DNA from 4 places in the Salipaludibacillus sp. HK11 genome. Region 1 is predicted to be linked to each of the others. Evidence: predicted binding sites of a transcription regulator. Region 1 holds the regulator's gene; each other region holds the start of a gene.
The links. Region 1 encodes Rex, which represses fermentation and respiration genes when NADH is low (regulators of the CRP and FNR family bind a similar motif). Its sites were predicted from a motif close to TTGTGAAATATTTCACAA; they were not measured.

Region 1 (4,922 bases):
GTATCCGATAGATACATTACTTCCGTAACGGATGTCACCTTTGATTAACTTCATTTGTCCAGCAATGGCTTTAATGAGCGTCGATTTACCAATACCATTTGGTCCGATCAATGCAACACTTTCACCACGGTCCATTTTCAACGACACATTTTCAAATAAAGGTTTGCTATCATATCCAACAGTCAAATCGTTGATCATTAATACGTCATTGCCACTTTGTCGATCGATATTAAATCGAAAATTTGCTGACTGATCTTCAGAGGAAGGTCTATCTTTTACCGTTATTTTTTCTAACTGTTTTCGACGGCTTTTTGCTCGGTTACTTGTAGAAGCGCGAGCTAAGTTTTTTTGCACAAATGTTTCTAATTTCTTAATTTCTCCTTGCTGTTTCTCAAATTGCTTCATCTCTTGTTCATACATTCGTGCCTTTTCTTCTAAGTATTTTGAGTAGTTCCCTGTAAATTTCAGCGTTTGATGAAAGGAAAGTTCGTATACATAGTCGACAACACGGTCAAGGAAAAAACGGTCGTGGGAGACGATGAGGATAGCTCCATCATAACCTGCTAAATAATTCTCAAGCCAAGTTAACGTTTGAATGTCGAGGTGGTTTGTCGGCTCGTCTAAAACTAATAGGCTAGGCTTCGACAGTAAGAGTTTCCCTAGAGCTAATCGGGTTTTTTGTCCGCCACTTAAGGAATTAATTGACGTGCTGTAGTCAAAATTTTTAAAATTAAGGCCAGATAAAATACTGCGGATATCTGCTTCATATTGAAAGCCACCACGGTCTTTAAAATCTTGTTGTAATTGATCGTACTCTTCCAGAATCTTTTCGTAATCAGGTTGATCAGGATCACTCATTTTTTCTTCTAGTTTTCGCAAGTTTTGTTCCATTTTTTTTAGAGCGGTGAAAACAGTTAACATCTCTTCCCATATGGAACGTGATGATTCAAGACCGCTATCCTGAGCGAGATAACCGATATTAACGTCCTTTGGGATCATTAAGTTTCCCGAATCATAAGGAAGTTCGCCGGTAATAATTTTTAGCAATGTTGATTTACCAGCACCGTTTCTACCTACGAGCGCAATCCGTTCATGACTTTTTATTTCTAATTTTACATTGGACAGAATTTCGTCTGTACCGAATGATTTTGATATTTGTGCACATTGTAATAAAATCATATTTTGGTCATCCTCACAATCAAATTCCATTCATTTCACAAGCTAAGTGTACATGAGAACGAACAACAATGGCAACTGAATTGTGGCGATAATTAGCTAGTGCTAAGGAGAAAGTAGAAATTTGAACGAGGAAATATAGTAGTTGTTTACTTCATAATCACAAAGTTATGCAGTTTGTGAAAGAATGGTGTACAATGAAAGAAGAAATAAAGGGGGATGTTCATGGACTCTTTCACACACTTTAACGAGCAAGGCCGTGCTAAAATGGTAGATATTTCACATAAAGACGAGACGGTCAGAACTGCTGTCGCAACATCAAGTGTTTATGTGAACAAAGAAATTTATGAAGCAATTCAACAAGGTAAAATGAAGAAAGGCGATGTGTTAGCAGTTGCTCAAGTTGCTGGGATAATGGCAGCTAAAAACACGTCCCAATGGATTCCAATGTGTCACCCATTATCATTGTCGGGTGTCGACATTCAGTTTGATTGGAATGTGAAGGAAGATACATATCAATTGGCGATTGAAGTTGCTGTGAAGACAAAAGGCAGTACGGGAGTGGAAATGGAAGCGTTAACATCGGCGTCTGCGACAGCGTTAACCATTTATGATATGTGTAAGGCTATTGATAAAGGCATGGTAATTGGTGAAACCTACTTATGTGAAAAAACGGGTGGGAAAAGCGGCGATTTCAAACGAAGTTAATTCTGATATTAATGATAAAGTAATCATAAATAGCGTGACTAGAGTAGAAGTAAGAATATGAGAATGGGGGGCAATGTTTCATGGATATGGATCAAGCAAAAATACCGCAAGCAACGGCTAAGCGTTTGCCACTATATTATCGTTTTTTGGAAGGCTTACAGGCTTCTGGAAAACATCGTGTATCTTCGTCTGAATTGAGTGAAGCGGTAAAAGTCGACTCTGCTACAATTCGTAGAGATTTTTCTTATTTTGGTGCGTTAGGGAAAAAAGGCTATGGGTATAATGTGAATTATTTGCTATCATTTTTCAGGAAGACGTTAGATCAAGATGAGTTAACAAAAGTAACACTCGTTGGTGTTGGAAACTTGGGAACGGCATTTTTAAATTATAACTTTAGCAAAACAAATAATACGAGAATTGAAATGGCTTTTGATGTGGATGAAGATAAAGTAGGGAAAGAAATAGGTGAAGTGCCGATTTACCATTTGAATGAATTTGCTGATCGCATTGCAAATAATAATGTGGAAGTCGTGATATTAACTGTTCCATCACACGTTGCACAACCTATCGCTGATCAGCTAGTAGCTTCAGGGATCAAAGGGATTCTGAATTTTACGCCTGCAAGGTTGTCAGTACCTGATGATGTGAGGGTTCATCATATTGATCTTTCAGTAGAGTTGCAATCACTCATTTATTTCTTAAAACATTATCCATTATAAAGGAACGTAGCAGGTCTTCTATTTGTGGAGGCCTGTTTTTGTTTTGCATGGATTTTATGATCACGTAGATAAAACTCGTGGTATAGTAGATTAACAGATATATTTCGTGAGACGAAGGAAAGAGTGATGAAATCATGGCGAAGGTTCCGCAGAAATGGTTGGTAGTTATAACGGTTTTATTAGGGACGTTTACAATTATTTTAAATAATAGCATGTTGAATCCAGCGGTGCCTCATTTAATGAACATATTTGAAGCGGATGCAGTAGCGACAGGCTGGGTGATTACAATTTTCATGGTTACGATGGGGATGATCATGCCTTTAACTGGTTATTTAGGTGATAAGTTTGGCAAGAAACAGCTATATATAGCTGGATTATCTTTGTTTATTCTAGGCTCTATATTAGGGTCACTCTCGTGGGATTTGTCTTCTTTGATTTTTTTTAGAGGGGTACAAGGCGTTGGTGGTGGTGTGATGATGCCTTTGTCTTTAGCATTAATATTTGAAGCATTTCCAAAAAAAGAACGCGGACTTGCTACGGGGGTTTGGGGAATAGCTGCGATGATGGCGCCGACAATCGGCCCTACTCTTGGAGGAATAATCATAGAAATGGGCTCATGGGAATGGCTATTTCTTTTCAATATCCCATCAGGGGTTCTCGGATTAATCTTTTCAATCTACTATTTAAAGCAGACGAAAAAAGTCGCTAATATTCGCTTTGATCGTTGGGGGTTTCTAACGGTAACGCTAGGTGTAGGTTCGATGTTGTTTGCGTTAGGTAGAGTGTCCGAACTTAACGATTTACGAGACGTGACGAATATCAGCCTTTTGCTATTAGGTCTTTTATCGTTGTATCTATTCGTCCGTATTGAGAACCGTACAGACCAACCGTTACTAGATTTGTCTATCTTTAAAATTCCAGCTTACACATACAGTGTATGGGTAGCAATGATCAGTTCGATATCATTGTTTGGAGGAATCTTTCTTCTGCCGCTATTAATTCAGCAAGTTTACGGGTTGGGTGCGATCATGACCGGGTTGACGTTTCTGCCGTCGGCTTTACTAGCGGGTATATTCATGACAATTGGCGGGAGGTTATTGGATCGCCAAGGGCCGTCGGTGATTGTCACGACAGGATTAACGATTGGTGCTGTTGGGACTTTATTGCTTGGACTGATTGGAATGGATACAGCAATATGGGTTATCTTTGTTCTGAATGCGGTAAGGGGAATTGGAATGGGGTTAAGTACGATGCCAGCGACAACTGCTGGGATGAATGCCATACCAGAGAAGTTTATCTCCCGAGGATCTGCGATGAATAATGTCCTGCGACAAATGAGTTCCGCATTAGGGATCGTCTTCGTTTCGATATATTTTGAGGTTCGTCGTGGACAAGTGATGGCAACGAGTAGCGTTACATTAGAAGAAGCTAGTCTAACGGCTGTAACAGAAGGTTTTCTCGTTATTGCGGTATTGGCGTTTCTATCTATTCCAGCGGGATTATTATTAGGTAAGGAACATCGAAAACAACAGGAAGAAATTAATTGATAACAGAAAGCCCTTCGATCAGATTTGTCGAAGGGCTTCATTAATAATTATTTTTTGTTATTCTCCTGATTTTGTTTGGCGACGCCGCCGAAATGGCGAAAAGCTAAGAAATAGTCAAAAGCTGCAAATGCCATGAACAGAATTGTGTAGATTCCCCATCCAGTAGTTTGATCTGCTGATTGGATCGCTAAATATAGAAATAACGTTCCTAGAAAAAAGAACATATACCCTTGAAAGCGAGAATGTTTCTTCATATGAACAACCCTCCTATTGCTTGGATCGTTTGTTCAAGTTCTTCTAATTGTTCCATTAAATCTTGCAATTGTTCCCCGTATACGACTTGTATGAGCATCACAAAGGAGTTAATTCCAACGTGAGCCATTATCGGAACAATAATTCGTTTGGTTTTCACATAGAGGTAAGCAAACACAATTCCCATTGCTAGATAGACAAGGAGGTGTTCAAAGTCCCAATGGACAACGGCAAAGATTAACCCACTCGATATAGCGGCAATCCAGAAACCGAAGCGTTTGAATAAACTTCCGAAGATAACCATTCGAAACACGAGTTCCTCTATGATCGGTACAAATACGGCAACTACAGGAATCATGAAGGGAACGGCTGTAGCCATATCGACAATCATATCCGTATTTTCAGATCCCGGTTCAATACCCAACAGGTTCATCTCAATAATACCTGCTATATACTGGGCAGCAAAGGCCAGGAAAATACCACTTATCGACCATCGAATTGTTTTTCCTATATCTGCTTG
Region 2 (4,922 bases), 2.4 Mb from region 1:
TTCAAGGATAGTTGAACCAGGTTGATCATTTTCTTCAATCATGTCGATTAATTGATCAACAATCGTTTGAACAATCTTATCTAGTGGGACTCCGACATTCGTGATAGGATTATCAAAGCTATGCATCTGTGGAATATTATCATAACTAATTAACTCGATTTCTTGACTTTGTTGACTAGTATCTTCATTAATCGCACGAATCGCCCCTCGTGTTAAATCATAGCTACCAATCACCATAGCACTTGGAAGATTACCTGTCTCAAGCATTGATTTTACCGCTAAGTACCCATCATACATATCAAGACCATTCGTATCTAGAAAATAAGAATCGTTGATTGATGCAAATTGTTCCTTCATTGCTTGTTTGAAACCAAAAAGTTTATCTTCCTGTAATGGATCATTGCCAGAACAAACTCCAACAAAAGAAATATTTTTGTGTCCTTTTTCGACTAATTTTTCGACAGCCATTCGAATCGCATGTTGACGATTAGCGTCGATCGTCGGATAATCAGAGCCTTCGGAAACACCATATGTAAGAACTGGAATCGAAGATGGGTGCATTTTCTCCAATTTTTTTTGATCATTAAAGATTAGAATAGCGTCTACATCAAATCGTTGAAACGTATTAACAGCCTGCTCTATTTTATTGATAGATAATAACGTAGTATAGTCACGTTTTTCTAGTTCCTGATTAATACGAGTTATAAGAGCGGCTTGAGCAGTTCTTTCTACTGTAGGCCACACTACTCCAATTGTCTGAGATTTCTTGGATACAAGACTTCGTGCAGCGGCATTTGGTTGGTAGCCTAATTCTGCGGCAATATCACGTATTTTTTGTTTGGTACCTGGTTTTACTAGCGAACTATCACGAAGTGCTTTTGAAACTGTTGAGTAACTAACACCGGCAGATCTTGCTACGTCTTTTATCGTAACTCCCATAGAAGGACCTCCTAAAAAATTAAATTTGATTGTGAAACATATGATTGGAGATAGTTAGGTTAACAACGTTGTTTTTCATACTAATACTAAACTATTCGACGGATTAGCACAAGTAAACACATCAGTGTTGGAAAGGAAATTTACCAATCTTCACCTTATGTTATACTACGGAGAATTTACAAAACTTAGATTGGTTGAATTATATAAACGCGGATAACGTAATTTGGGTAACCCCTATGTGGAAACGAGTCTGTGATGGGTGTCATTTGAATCGAGATAGTCTCTATGCGATATAGAAGGGGGGGTACGGTTCTTCATGTTAAAGAACACAGTAAAGGACTTTTTTTGGTGATAAAGGCTAAAAATTTCAAGTTAATTTTTTAAGCTACATCAATTTAAATTTCATCATCGTGTGTCGTATTTAAGCCGGGATGATGGGGAAACTGAGAAATAAGCTACGCAAATAATAGATGAAATTATACCAGCGAATTCATAAATAGCACAGTAAAGGATGATCCATTGTGAAGGTTCGATTAGAATTAACATACAAAACGAAAAAAGGAATAGAAGCAACATTCACTTCGGATGAGATGAATGCAGAAAAAGCAATATTCACTGCGGAAGATTTAGAAAAAACGGGTCGATTGAAAAATTTAATATTTATAGATAATTACGATAGTACATTAAATTTGAAGGAATTAAAAAAATATATCGAGGAAATTGATACGGAACCTCATAATATTACTGTGTATTTTGATGGTGGTTTTGATCTGACAACAAAAATGTCAGGATTAGGCTGTGCAATATATTATGAGAAGAACGGAAAAACATTTCGTATTAGAAAAAATGCATTAGTAAGAGAACTTCACACAAATAATGAAGCAGAGTATGCAGCACTTTACCTAGGTTTAAAGGAAGTCGAAAATTTAGACGCTCATCATTTACCAGTTAATTTTGTTGGAGATTCCCAAGTTGTTATTAATCAACTACGTGGAGAATGGGCGTGTATGGAGAAAGTATTGAATCAGTGGGCTGATCGGATTGATAGTAAACTGAATGAGTTAGGAATCAGCGCTGAATACGAACTTATTTCGAGAAAAAAGAATCGGGAAGCAGATCAATTAGCTTCCCAAGCATTAAAAGAGATCGAAATTACAAGTGAGGTTGAGTTGCATGTTTAAAGTGTTAATATCAAATACTAGCACTTCGGTTTGATAGTCATTCTATTTTTATACCTCTTCTTCGTAAGTAACCTCGGCATTAAAATCGTTAAATTGTATATCAATTGATGTTAGGTTATCCTTACTTTCTAACCATTCGCTAATCTGTTCTTCAATTGGTTTAACGCTTTGATTGTTAGAGAGATTTTCGAAAATTTTCTTTTGCACCGATAAAGACCTCCAATAAATTTTCTTGTAAGATAATATTTCTTTTATATTATATTAGAGGACTGTTGAGAAATATGTTACTTATTGTATTCTGTGATATATTATTTTTGTCTGATTTTGCTTAGAAATAATATTAACTTTAATACAAGGAAAAAGTCATTGATGTTAGATGGATAGAACGAAAATAAAGAGCTGGTCTCAATTATTTCGTCGAGACTAGCTCTTCCATTATGGTGACGATTTAAGCTTATGTTACAGTAATTACTGCAGTCATCTCTTCGTGTCCTTCTCCACATGGGATAGTACAAATAATTGTATATTCGCCTGGTTCGAGAGTAACTGTATCAGATCCTTCACCATCAATAGTTAAGTCAGTTCCCTCAATGGAAATGCCATGATGTCCTTCATCATTTACTAAAGTGAAAGTCACCTCACCTGCTTCTACAGTAGTTACGTCTGTTTCAATATCCCAATTCGTAGCTGTAATTTCTACAGTTTCTCCAGCACCGCTATTACTCGATGCTTCCTCAGATTCATTATCTCCACCACAAGCTGATAAGACAAGGATGGAAGCAAAAATCAACGATGAAAAAATTTTTTTCTTCATGAAATAATCCCTCCTAAATTTTCTATTACACCTTATAGAAAGTTGGCGTGTATTGTATTGCCCTTCATCCAATTGGTGATAGGTTCATTTTATATGAGTTAACTACATGACGAGGTGAGATATATCACACAGTATTAAAGAAAATTTAATTTTTTGCTGGTGTTAAAGACCCGTATTGATTGTTGATGTTACATTTGCTTGAGATGAGAATAGTAAGTCTATCAATTCAAGCAAGATGTATTTCATGGTAAAATTAAATACGATATTGTTTTTACAAAAGTGGAGAGTGGTTACATCATGAAGGAAATAATAAAACTGAAAGAGGCCGATTTATACAAACCAATTCAGAAACATTTTTTGCATGAAGGTTTTGAGGTCTATGGAGAAGTGAAAGACTGTGATATAGCAGTAGTGAAAGATGAAGAGTTAATTATAATTGAATTAAAACTTAACTTAACTGTAGACCTTCTCATCCAAGCTACAAAGAGGAAGAAATTATCGGAACTTGTCTATATTGCTATACCAAAGCCAAAGTACAAACCGAGGTCAAAGCGTTGGACCGATATATGTCAGTTAGTTAAAAGACTGGAATTAGGTCTGATACTTGTTTCTGTTTCAGGAAAACGAAAACAAGTAGAAATTGTCTTTCCACCCACACCAATTTCGTCTCGGAAAAAAATGACTCAGAACAAGCGGAAGAGGCAAGAAGTGTTAAAAGAAATAAACGGAAGAAGTGCTGATTTTAATATTGGTGGATCAAACAGGACGCAAATTTTTACAGCTTATAGAGAGAATTGCATTCAAATTGCTTGTTACCTTGAACAAGCTGGTGAGCTGTCTCCCAAAAAGTTAATTGAAATGGGAACGGGAATAAAAACGTCATCAATCTTAACGAAAAACTATTATGGATGGTTTGAGAGGATTAAAAGGGGCGTTTATGTTATTAGTGAAAAAGGCAAACTTGATTTGAAGGGATATCCTGACCTTATGAAGTATTATCTAGGTAAATTGAATGATGAGAGCTAGATCAAAGACAGTCAAATGAAACATGAAAATTAAGTTATCATGTGCATTTGACTGTAAAATCATGAAATTACCATGCCTGTTATATAAACACGTTCAATATCAATATCAGAGAACGATTGATTTAAATCGTTCATAATTTCATTTTCAAACCATTCGAGGCCTTTGTTTCCTTGAAAGTCAGTACGATCAGCACCAGAAATTGATTTTGTAATAGAATGTCTTAGAAAAGCCTGTCCTCGTGATAGTTTATCAATATTAGAACTGTCTTCTAATAGAAAAGAAATGGAAATCCTTACGTATTCACCGTTATCCAACATATACCCATTTTCTTCAAGGTGATAAACCCTATTCAGTTCATCTTCACTCGTCAGTTCATCATAGGCTGATAAAATCGTCTCATTAGGTAATACGATGACGATGATTGTTATTACTAATAGTAAAACAGAGAGTCCCCCGAGAAAAATTATTATCGGTTTTCGTTTTTTGTTTTTAAGTTTATTTTTCTGAATATCATTGTTTCTTTCTGCCATCAAAACATCAATCCTTCGCTAGAATATTATATATAGACTTTGAATTAGTATATTATAATCCTTTAGTCCTGTATACAAAGTATGCAAAAGCGGATGATAAAGTCCTATAATGGTTGTGTCAACAGTGAAACCTATATTCAGTAGGTTGTGAAAATTTTATAGGACTGTTAATATTAAGTATAGAGTATATAATAAAAGGATAATAGAAGGAGAAAAAAATTTTGAGTGCAGAAAAAAGAAGCGTCAGTTTAAAAGTATTGAAAGATACTGAGAATCTTTATGACAGATTTGAGAGTGCATTTCGTTCTATTGCAAAGACATATATTGAATGTACGCCTATAAAAATATCAGGTATATACTTTCAGAAATCGAATAACCAAATCCTTGTATTATACGATTATCATAATTTAGAATTGAATTATATTCTTGAAT
Region 3 (4,922 bases), 2.1 Mb from region 1:
TCGATTGATTCGAGTACGAACAGTTCCTTCACTGACTTTTAACAATTTAGCAATTTCAGTATAAGAATATTTACCATTTTCCTGTAAATAACTTAGTATTGATAAATCTTTTTCATCTAATTTTGTCATATCATCACATCACTTTGTCATTTCGAATAATATTTACGTATTAATTACGAATATATCTAATTTAAATAAATTATTTTGCGTTTTCCGAAAAATAATTAATAAAATAATTATAATTCAGTAAATATATAATTACAATAATTATTTAAATATTGTCATATAATCATACATATTATTTACATTTTGTTGAAATTTCATATATTTCTATAAATTCTGTTAATTCACACTTATTAAAATTATTATATTAAAAAAGCAAGCTCGAATAGACAAGCTTACTTTTGGATTTGCTCCTCTTCTTTTTTGCGAAAACGGAATGAAATATATGTATAGAAGGGAGATCCCTCCTATACATGTTGGTTTAAACAGTAATCATTATACTCCCTTATACGCCAAACGATAAATTTCAACGAGTTCCGTTACAAGAGGTAATTTAGGGTTTGCTGTTGTACACTGGTCTTCAAATGCACGGTCAGCAAGGTATTCTACTTTGCCTTCAAAATCTTTTTTATCTACTCCACAAGCTTCAATACTCATCGGAATGTTCATATCTTTTGCGAGTTTGATGATTGCTTGTGCAAGACTTTCTACTCCTTCTTGTGTATCTTTTGCTGGTAGACCTAGTACTTTTGCAATCTCTGCATAACGCTCATCAGCTACGAAATGTTTATACTTAGGGAACGCTGTGAATTTTCTTGGTTTCGTAGCATTATAACGAATAACATGAGGCAATAAGATTGTATTAGCACGACCATGTGCAATATGGAATTCTGGTCCTAATTTATGGGCTAAACTATGGTTGATTCCTAGAAATGCATTCGCAAATGCCATACCAGCAATGGTTGAAGCGTTATGCATTTTTTCACGAGCTACTTCATCGTTTCCATTTTTATAAGCTTTCGGCAAGTATTCAAATACTAACTGAATTGCTTTAATTGCTAACCCATCCGTATAATCATTTGCCATAACGGAGACGTAAGATTCGATCGCATGTGTCAGGACGTCCATCCCAGTGTCTGCTGTTACGGATGGTGGAACAGATTTTACATAGACAGGGTCAATAATTGCTACATCTGGAGTTAATTCATAATCAGCTAATGGATATTTTATATTATTTTTTTTATCAGTAATTACAGCGAAAGACGTTACTTCTGAACCTGTTCCTGATGTGGTAGGGATTGCAACAAATTGAGTTTTTCTACCTAGTTTTGGATATTTAAATACTCTTTTACGAATATCCAAGAATTTTTGCTTAAGGCCATGGAATTCTAATTCAGGATGCTCATAGAAAACCCACATACCTTTAGCAGCATCCATAGCAGATCCTCCACCTAATGTGATAATGACATCAGGTTCAAATTTCATCATCGCTTCAGCACCTGCCATGACCGTTTCAATGGATGGATCAGGCTCGACGTCAGAAAAAACTTCATATTGCACTTTATCTTCTCGTTTATTTAAATAGTAAAGTACTTTATCGACATAACCCATTTTCACCATCATTTCATCAGTAACAATCATTGCGCGAGAAATGTTAGGCATTTTTTCTAAATATTGCGTTGCATTCTTTTCAAAGTATACTTTTGGTGGAACTTTAAACCATTGCATATTATTTTTTCTCATCCCTATTTTTTTGATATTTACGAGATTCACTGTCCCGACATTTTGTGAAACGGAGTTACGTCCATAAGAACCACAACCAAGTGTTAATGAAGGGAGATAGCCATTATAAATATCTCCAATTGCTCCTTGTGAAGATGGTGCGTTTGCTATAACTCTTCCTGCCCTCATTTTTAACCCATATTGGCGGATGACATCATCATTTGTTGAATGGATAACCGCAGAGTGACCAAGCCCTCCAAATTCAAGCATTTCATCTGCTTTTTTAAATCCTTCTTCCTGATTCTTCACCTTGAAACAAGCTAGAACCGGGCTTAATTTCTCTCTTGATAAGGGAGATTCAGGACCAACTGTTTTTAATTCAGCAATGAGAATTTTTGTTTCATTGTTCACTTGAATTCCTGCCATTTTTGCAATTTCTGCTGCTGGCATCCCTACAATCTTAGGGTTAACTGCGCACGTTTCTTCATTAATTACTAGTTTTTCTACCTTTTTCCTCTCATCATCTGTTAAAAAATGACAGTTGTTTGCTTTCAATTCATTTTTCGTTTCTTCATAAATATCTTTATCTATAATGACTGCTTGTTCTGAAGCACAAATCATTCCGTTATCAAACGTCTTAGATAAAATTAGGTCATTAACCGCTTGTTTAATTAATGCACTTTTCTCAATATAACAAGGGACGTTACCTGGTCCTACACCGAGTGCTGGTTTACCTGTACTATAAGCTGACTTTACCATTGCTGCGCCACCAGTAGCTAAGACAACTGCTACTCCTGGGTGATTCATTAACTGTTGCGTTCCTTCAAGTGACGGTTTTTCAATCCATTGAATGCAATCTTTTGGTGCGCCAGCTTTTATAGCAGCTTTATATAAAACTTCCGCTGCTGTAGAGCTACATTTTTGCGCTGATGGGTGGAAAGCAAATATGATTGGGTTTCTCGTTTTAATCGAAATAAGTGCTTTGAACATTGTTGTTGATGTTGGGTTTGTTACAGGAGTAACACCAGCAACAACACCAACTGGTTCAGCAATTTCAACCATCTCTTCGTGCTCATTTTCATGAATGATTCCAACTGTTTTGTTAGCTTTTATCGCATTATAAATATATTCTGTTGCAAATATATTCTTGATGATTTTGTCTTCATAAACACCTCGTTTGGTTTCCTCAACAGCCATCTTAGCTAACGGCATATGCTGATCCAATCCTGCTAGTGCCATTTCCTGCACAATACGATCAATTTGCTCTTGATCGTAAGAAAGAAATTCCTCGTGTGCTTTTTTTCCTTTCTGAACCAATTCGTTCACTGCCTTGACAGTTTCGTCAACTTTGTTAAGTTTCTTTTCATTTACAACCATTTTGCATTCCTCCTAATATTATTGTGAACATATTCACATAATCACTTAAAAAAATAAAATCCTTCTTTGCTTCGTTGTTTACATTTGTAGTATATCGTGAATTATTATAAAAATAAATAGGTTTATTGTGAAATATTTCACATTCACAATGACACCGTATTCTTTTTGACTTTTTAACGACAAATCATATATTCTCTTGATTTTTCCCCCTATTCCATTTATGAAACTTGTTATAATGTTTTATTTACTTAAGTTAAAGAAGCTTTATCTAACTCTCCCATCTTCAAACAGTATAAGCTTTTAACATCGCTGTTAACTGCCAATACTATTACATAGGTAATGATTGTTGAAAGTCATAATAGAAATAGAGATACGCTTAATAATATCATGTGTGAGAGTTCTTTCAGTAGACTACAGTATTAATGATGACTTAATGTACAAATTGACCTTATGAGTTCCGTGGTTGTCTATCTAGTTAAATTTAGAAAGTCGGTACTTGAGAAACCCCCACTTCAATTTTCAATAAAATTAATTGCGCGAGTATTCATTTCTTAACAATATTGTTACATATTTATCTAATATCCTATTTACCTTCATAAAGTAATAAGCTAATATAAAATCTGAGTTAGTAACTTAAAGAAGGGGTTGTATAATGGACATTGTTGAACAAATTACAAATTTGCAGTTATTAAACCAATTTTGGATTCTTTTATTCTTTTTAATACCTATGGTGATTATTTCAAGAACAGTTGTAGCGGGAACTCGATATTCCCCGATTTTAATTATCGTTATTTTTGGTTTATCATTAGGTTATATTCTCGTATTAAGTGATGTATCTACACCTGGTTTAAATGAATTTCCTTTCATTAACTTGATGGCAAGTACTACGATCATCGCATTAATCGTTACATTTTTTGTCGGTGGACAAGAATTACGAAAGATTCTTGGGAATAAAAAGGATTTACCAGATGATATGGTTGTTCCATCAGAAGAAGAAACAGTATTAGGAACAACTCGCACACAATTTGTATTTATTTTAAGATCATTCTTCTTGCTATTAGGTATTGAAGGGTTAATAAGGCTCATCCTTGGGACTGGACAGGATGTCATGTTAAGTACCTATTATCCGCTGATTGCCTACATTGGCTTGGTTCTCGCGATCATTTTAATTGATAACAAAGCTCGTATTTTGAATAAACGTTTATACATTAAAAAAGGATTAATTGAGATTTCTGGAATAGTATTTGTACTTTTTCTATCCTACCACGCCGCACAGTTGATAGAATCGATAATTGCGTTACCGCAAATTTTCTTTGCGATGATGATTGCTGCAGCCATTGGTGCTATTCTATATCGCTGGTCTTTCGGTCCTACGATTAGAGCATTGTTGTTCGGCGGAATACCGGTCGTATTGGCAGCTAATTTTATGGTAGGTGGTTCACGAATCGGTGAGGCATTTACCATTGATGGCGTGAATGCTGTACTGGCTTATGGGTTTTTCGGACAACTATTGTGGATGTTTGGTGGAATTTCTTTGATTATGTATTTTGCCAAAACTGCTAATGCTCGAAACCTCGCACCAGGTATGGCTGGAGCATTATCTCACTCAGGGCTAACGGGGGCTTGTACAGCTGGTGATTTCGGAAGTACAGCAGCTAAAAGAGCACCAATTATGATTAACATCCCTTTCTTTGGACATATTTTTGTCTTTTCAATTTTGGCAATTAGTGCTGATAGAGGGAGTTTGTGGCTTCCGCCTTCCATCATTTTAGTATCAATTGGTATACTATTAACCATTTATGCTCTTCGTAATTTAAAAA
Region 4 (4,922 bases), 2.3 Mb from region 1:
ATGATTGTCCTTTTTAAACGCCATATTTTAATTAATCTGAGCTAATGAAACAATTATTTAAAAAAATTTAGATATATAGTTTTCTTTTTTTTGATTCTATGCTATACTAAGGTTAACTTATTGACGTTCGGATATGACTGAAAGAGAAAAGCTTATTGTAAGTGATTTTCATCTTGAACGAATAAATGAAGAGCTCAAATAGTAATATTATGTGGGTAACCCCCGCACAGGAGGAATTTTTAATGACTCAAGGTACAGTAAAATGGTTTAACGCAGAAAAAGGTTTTGGTTTCATCGAAGTAGAAGGGCAAGACGACGTTTTTGTTCACTTCTCCGCTATTCAAGGTGAAGGATTCAAAACACTTGAAGAAGGCCAAGCAGTAAACTTCGACATCGAAGAAGGACAACGCGGCCCACAAGCTGCTAACGTAACGAAGTAATAATAAAAAGATTCCCTTTTAGGGAATCTTTTTTTGTTTTTCTGAATATATTACACGAATCAGTTTATACTTATTAGAGAAATATTTAAATTTAGGAGGAACGATTAATGCCAGAAGGAACGGTTAAGTGGTTCAACGCAGAAAAAGGTTTCGGTTTCATTGAAGTAGAGGGTCAAGACGATGTATTCGTTCATTTTTCAGCCATTCAAGGAGAAGGTTTTAAATCCCTTGATGAAGGTCAAAGGGTTACATTTGACATTGAAGAGGGACAACGTGGTCCACAAGCAACTAATGTAGAAAAATAAGTGATTGTAAAGGCAAAGCTCCGATGATATCGGGGCTTTTTTTTCTTTGTCAGCAATAAATTATTTAGTTGTACCATGGAAACTGATTAAGCCCTTCTTCATATAGTTTAATATACTAGGAGAAAGAAGGTATGTATTTTGTTGAAAAAGGGCTTTATGAGCTTGTTAATTGGGCTGTTGTTTTGGGTATGGCTAATGCCTCATGTATCTGCATCAGGGAATCAACTTGTCATTATTAACAAATCGACCAATAACCTAATCTTTTATGAAAATGACAAAGCAATTGCACTTTTTAATGTAGCTACTGGGAGAAGTCAAAGTTTAACGCCAGAAGGGGAATTTCAGATTGTTAATAAGATTAAAAATCGTCCATATTACAAAGAAGAGATTCCTGGAGGGGATCCTAGCAATCCTCTAGGTGATCGATGGCTAGGTATCAATCCATACGGGACACAGGGAAATACCTATGCAATTCATGGCAACAGTAACCCTCATTCAATCGGAACTTATGCAAGTGCCGGATGTGTTCGTATGCATAATGAGCAAGTGCAATGGTTGTTTGAGAGAATTGAGGTTTCTGCACCTGTGTTAATTGTTTCTTCAGAAAGTTCATTTGATACGATAGCTGATGAGCATGGGTATACTGTGACAGGTGCAGACGAAGAAGCATTACCTATAGGTGGAAGTGGAAACCTTAGTTACGGCAATATAGGGGAGAAAGTTGAAGAAATCCAAGAACAGTTAGTCACATTAGGTTATCGTTCTGATGATACAAAAGGAAGTTTCAGATCAGGAACAGAAGAGTCTGTTAAAGAATTTCAGAAAGATAACCAATTAGCGATCGATGGAATTGTTGGTCCAGAGACACGATCAGCCATGGAAAGCAATGTTGAAGACAAATATACATTTTATATTCCTCCGCCTCCCCAGATTATGTCTTATTAAACCACGAAGTCTAAAAGTAGATAACTTATGAAAAAAACACAAGGTGAAAGACCCCCACGAACAACTAATGGGAGTCTTTCATTTTAATTTTAGAAATGATTAACGTCGCTAAAGGATTACAGTATAAGATAAACTAAGGCTTTCGCCATGAAGGACTTGGCGACAAACCAAGATTTTCTAATAATTTATATCGTTAATGTTGTTTTTATTTTCAATAAAAGAAAGGGAAATACCTTTTTTTGTCGAATGTATTCCTGTTACTTAATTTTTTTAAGGAGGAAATAGGTTGAAATATAAAAATATTGTGTCGAGGCTTCTTTTGGTTGTTGCTTTCATAATTTTTATCGTTACTGTTATAAGCGGATTTATTGTTCAAACAGATGATTTTGGCGAAGGTATATCTTTTGGTTGGGGGGTTATTATAGCATACTGGTTTTCTGGATTTGCAATAGGGATTTTTTTCTTAGCATTAGCTGAAATTATAGAACAATTGAATAGGCTGAACAAGAAAGCGAACTTTCAAATAGGTAGAAAGGAAAAAGCCTTCATAAGTGGGGAATCAGATGTTCAAGAGGAATCTAACTATGCTGACGATCATAAAGACAGCGATGCTACTACGTCGTCAGTTAAAGATCATGCTGTCTCATGGATTGTTTCTATAGGATTGTTGGTATTTGTATTTCTTCTTGTTATCATTGGTCAAATGTAAGATGGTAGAGACCCCTTAACTTCTTCTAGATAATGTGAACAAGAACGTTTTCTTGTTGATTTTGTGACCTTTATCACATCAGTGATGAGCTCTCATGAGTTAAGCTCATATTATGAGTAAGACAATACTGGGAGGGTTTAATATGTTTCCTCGAGATTATAAAGAAAATCCATTCATTGTTATTTGGGAATTAACGAGAGCTTGCGAATTAAAGTGCTTACACTGTCGAGCAGAAGCTCAATACCATCGACATCCATTAGAGCTTTCTTTTGATGAGGGTAAAAAATTGATTGATGAGATCCATTCGATGAATAATCCTATGCTTGTTTTCACAGGTGGAGATCCTTTGATGCGTGAAGATGTATTTGATATAGCTAAGTATGCCATTGATAAAGGTGTACGAGTTTCCATGACGCCTTCAGCAACACCGAATGTCACAAAAAAAGCAATGGAAAAGGCAAAGGAAGTTGGTTTATCGAGGTGGGCATTTAGTTTAGACGGGCACAATGCAGAAATTCATGATCACTTTAGAGGAACTAGAGGATCATTTGATTTAACGATGAATGCGATCAATTACTTACACGATTTGAATATGCCATTACAGATAAATACAGTTATATCTAAATATAATTACGATTATTTAGAGAAAATGGCTGAGATGATAGAAAAATTAGATTGTGTGTTATGGAGTGTGTTTTTTCTCGTTCCAACAGGCAGAGGGCAACAAGAAGATATGATTTCACCTGTAGAGCATGAAAAGGTATTTCAATGGCTTTATGATTTGTCAAAGCGCGTACCGTTTGATATCAAAACAACAGCAGCGCAACATCATCGTAGAGTTGTTATTCAAAACAAGATGCGTGAAAAAATCAGTGCCAGTGAAGGATCAGATATTCGGTACGAGGATGCGTTAAAAAGTGGTTCAACTGGCCAAATAGATGGCCTTGGCAGAGCTCCTAAAGGGGTGAATGACGGGAATGGTTTTGTGTTTATTTCTCACACAGGAGATGTCTTCCCAAGTGGACTGTTGCCGATTAAAGCTGGCAATGTGAGAGAGACGCCGCTAGCAAATATTTATCGGGAATCAGAAATCTTTAAATCTTTACGTAACCCAGACTTATACAAAGGGAAATGTGGTGTTTGTGAATTTAAACATGTCTGTGGCGGGTCGCGTTCTAGAGCGTATGCGATGACAGGTGACTATTTAGAAAGTGAGCCATACTGTGTATATATCCCAAAATCGATGAGAAAAAATGCGCAATAAATCAAAAAATCCCCCGTCTGCTATTACAGGAGGGGGATTTTTAAGTTATTCAAATTTATTCTATTTTTCGTGCTAAAAACTGATTTATATTCTCCAAATATTTAGCATCTGATTGCAAATTATTATGACCAACCCCATCGAGCCAGACTTCTTCTGTTTTCCCAGCCCATGATTGTATTGTCACTTCTGAATGATCAGGTGGAATAACACGATCTTCTGACGCAATAAAGGCTAATAAAGCAGAATCAATGTTAGGTGCTTTATCACTAAGCTCAAAAGGATGACGAATCAGCCAGTCAATAGGTAAGAAAGGATGACGATGTTTTGACAGCTCTGTTCGACTGTCATAAGGAGAAACAAGAATAGTACCTGACATGTCTCGTTTTTTAGATAAGTGTGTAGCAGGAGCCGTTCCCATACTTCGCCCCATTGCAACAACTGTATTTTCATCAATGCTTTCCTGATTTGTTATAACGTCATGTATTTTAGTGGCATCATGGAATAAATTTTCTTCACTTGGCGTTCCATCGCTTAAACCGTAACCTCGATAGTTCATTAATAAGACAGACCAATTATCAAGAGCTTCAAATTGAGTGATGATTCTTGAGAGCTCTTCACCATTCCCACCAAAGTAAATCAGTAGTGGCGAAGGAGAAATATTATCTTTTCTGTTATCAACGAGCCAGCCTCGTAAATTAACTTCATCTTCAACTTCTATCGTTATCTCTTGAACGTTATCATTTTCGACTGTTACTGCATGAGCACTTTCTTCTGTAAGTTGAGGCTGTAGGAACAGAGACTTTTCCTGATTGAAATAAAACAGTCCGAGATGTAACCCGTACAAAAGGGCAGTGCATAATCCCACGATTAAACTCCACTTTAGAATAAAATGAATGGACATATTATATCACCTTTTATTTTGCTTCCCTTTGAGAAAAAAATTAAAGCAGCTAATTATAGATTATCAAAATACAGTGAAATGATAATAGGATATTTAGCATAATTTAGTACTTCCCATCCTAGGTATAAAGATGTATAATAAGTTACAGAAAGTTTCAATTGGAAAATTTTACTGAGGGAGTTGTAACCTTTTGTATTTTCAAAATAATGAAATTATTAATTTGAATAATTTTGTCAAAGAAAGAATTCTAGACATAATGTCTTTATCGATAAGTATTCTAGGACTTATATTTTTAATAGCTAATCTGATAAATGAATTGGCAATGGACAGTATTACTCTGACCTATTACGCAATTCCT

Region 2: the regulator Rex is predicted to act here: its motif matches at 3,047-3,064, upstream of ACM26V_RS09360 (cytochrome C oxidase subunit II).
Region 3: the regulator Rex is predicted to act here: its motif matches at 3,228-3,245, upstream of adhE (bifunctional acetaldehyde-CoA/alcohol dehydrogenase).
Region 4: the regulator Rex is predicted to act here: its motif matches at 2,461-2,478, upstream of ACM26V_RS09685 (TIGR04053 family radical SAM/SPASM domain-containing protein).

What each region holds. Positions count from the first base shown of each region.
Region 1 covers NZ_CP181045.1:4,283,391-4,288,312, forward strand. Annotated here, with positions in the region: gene ACM26V_RS20400 (ABC-F family ATP-binding cassette domain-containing protein) at 1-1,179, opposite strand, end outside; gene moaC (cyclic pyranopterin monophosphate synthase MoaC) at 1,402-1,884, shown strand; gene ACM26V_RS20410 (redox-sensing transcriptional repressor Rex) at 1,965-2,603, shown strand; gene ACM26V_RS20415 (MDR family MFS transporter) at 2,738-4,150, shown strand; gene ACM26V_RS20420 (YdiK family protein) at 4,198-4,404, opposite strand; gene ACM26V_RS20425 (lysostaphin resistance A-like protein) at 4,401-4,922, opposite strand, start outside.
Region 2 covers NZ_CP181045.1:1,882,646-1,887,567, reverse strand. Annotated here, with positions in the region: gene ACM26V_RS09375 (LacI family DNA-binding transcriptional regulator) at 1-939, opposite strand, end outside; gene ACM26V_RS09370 (reverse transcriptase-like protein) at 1,461-2,120, shown strand; gene ACM26V_RS09365 (hypothetical protein) at 2,169-2,327, opposite strand; gene ACM26V_RS09360 (cytochrome C oxidase subunit II) at 2,575-2,934, opposite strand; gene ACM26V_RS09355 (DUF2161 domain-containing phosphodiesterase) at 3,232-3,960, shown strand; gene ACM26V_RS09350 (flagellar basal body-associated FliL family protein) at 4,020-4,490, opposite strand; gene ACM26V_RS09345 (hypothetical protein) at 4,712-4,922, shown strand, end outside.
Region 3 covers NZ_CP181045.1:1,181,937-1,186,858, reverse strand. Annotated here, with positions in the region: gene ACM26V_RS05940 (Lrp/AsnC family transcriptional regulator) at 1-129, opposite strand, end outside; gene adhE (bifunctional acetaldehyde-CoA/alcohol dehydrogenase) at 499-3,102, opposite strand; gene ACM26V_RS05930 (hypothetical protein) at 3,755-4,922, shown strand, end outside.
Region 4 covers NZ_CP181045.1:1,960,286-1,965,207, reverse strand. Annotated here, with positions in the region: gene ACM26V_RS09705 (cold-shock protein) at 243-440, shown strand; gene ACM26V_RS09700 (cold-shock protein) at 548-745, shown strand; gene ACM26V_RS09695 (L,D-transpeptidase family protein) at 884-1,690, shown strand; gene ACM26V_RS09690 (hypothetical protein) at 1,977-2,399, shown strand; gene ACM26V_RS09685 (TIGR04053 family radical SAM/SPASM domain-containing protein) at 2,542-3,663, shown strand; gene ACM26V_RS09680 (alpha/beta hydrolase) at 3,719-4,507, opposite strand; gene ACM26V_RS09675 (EAL domain-containing protein) at 4,755-4,922, shown strand, end outside.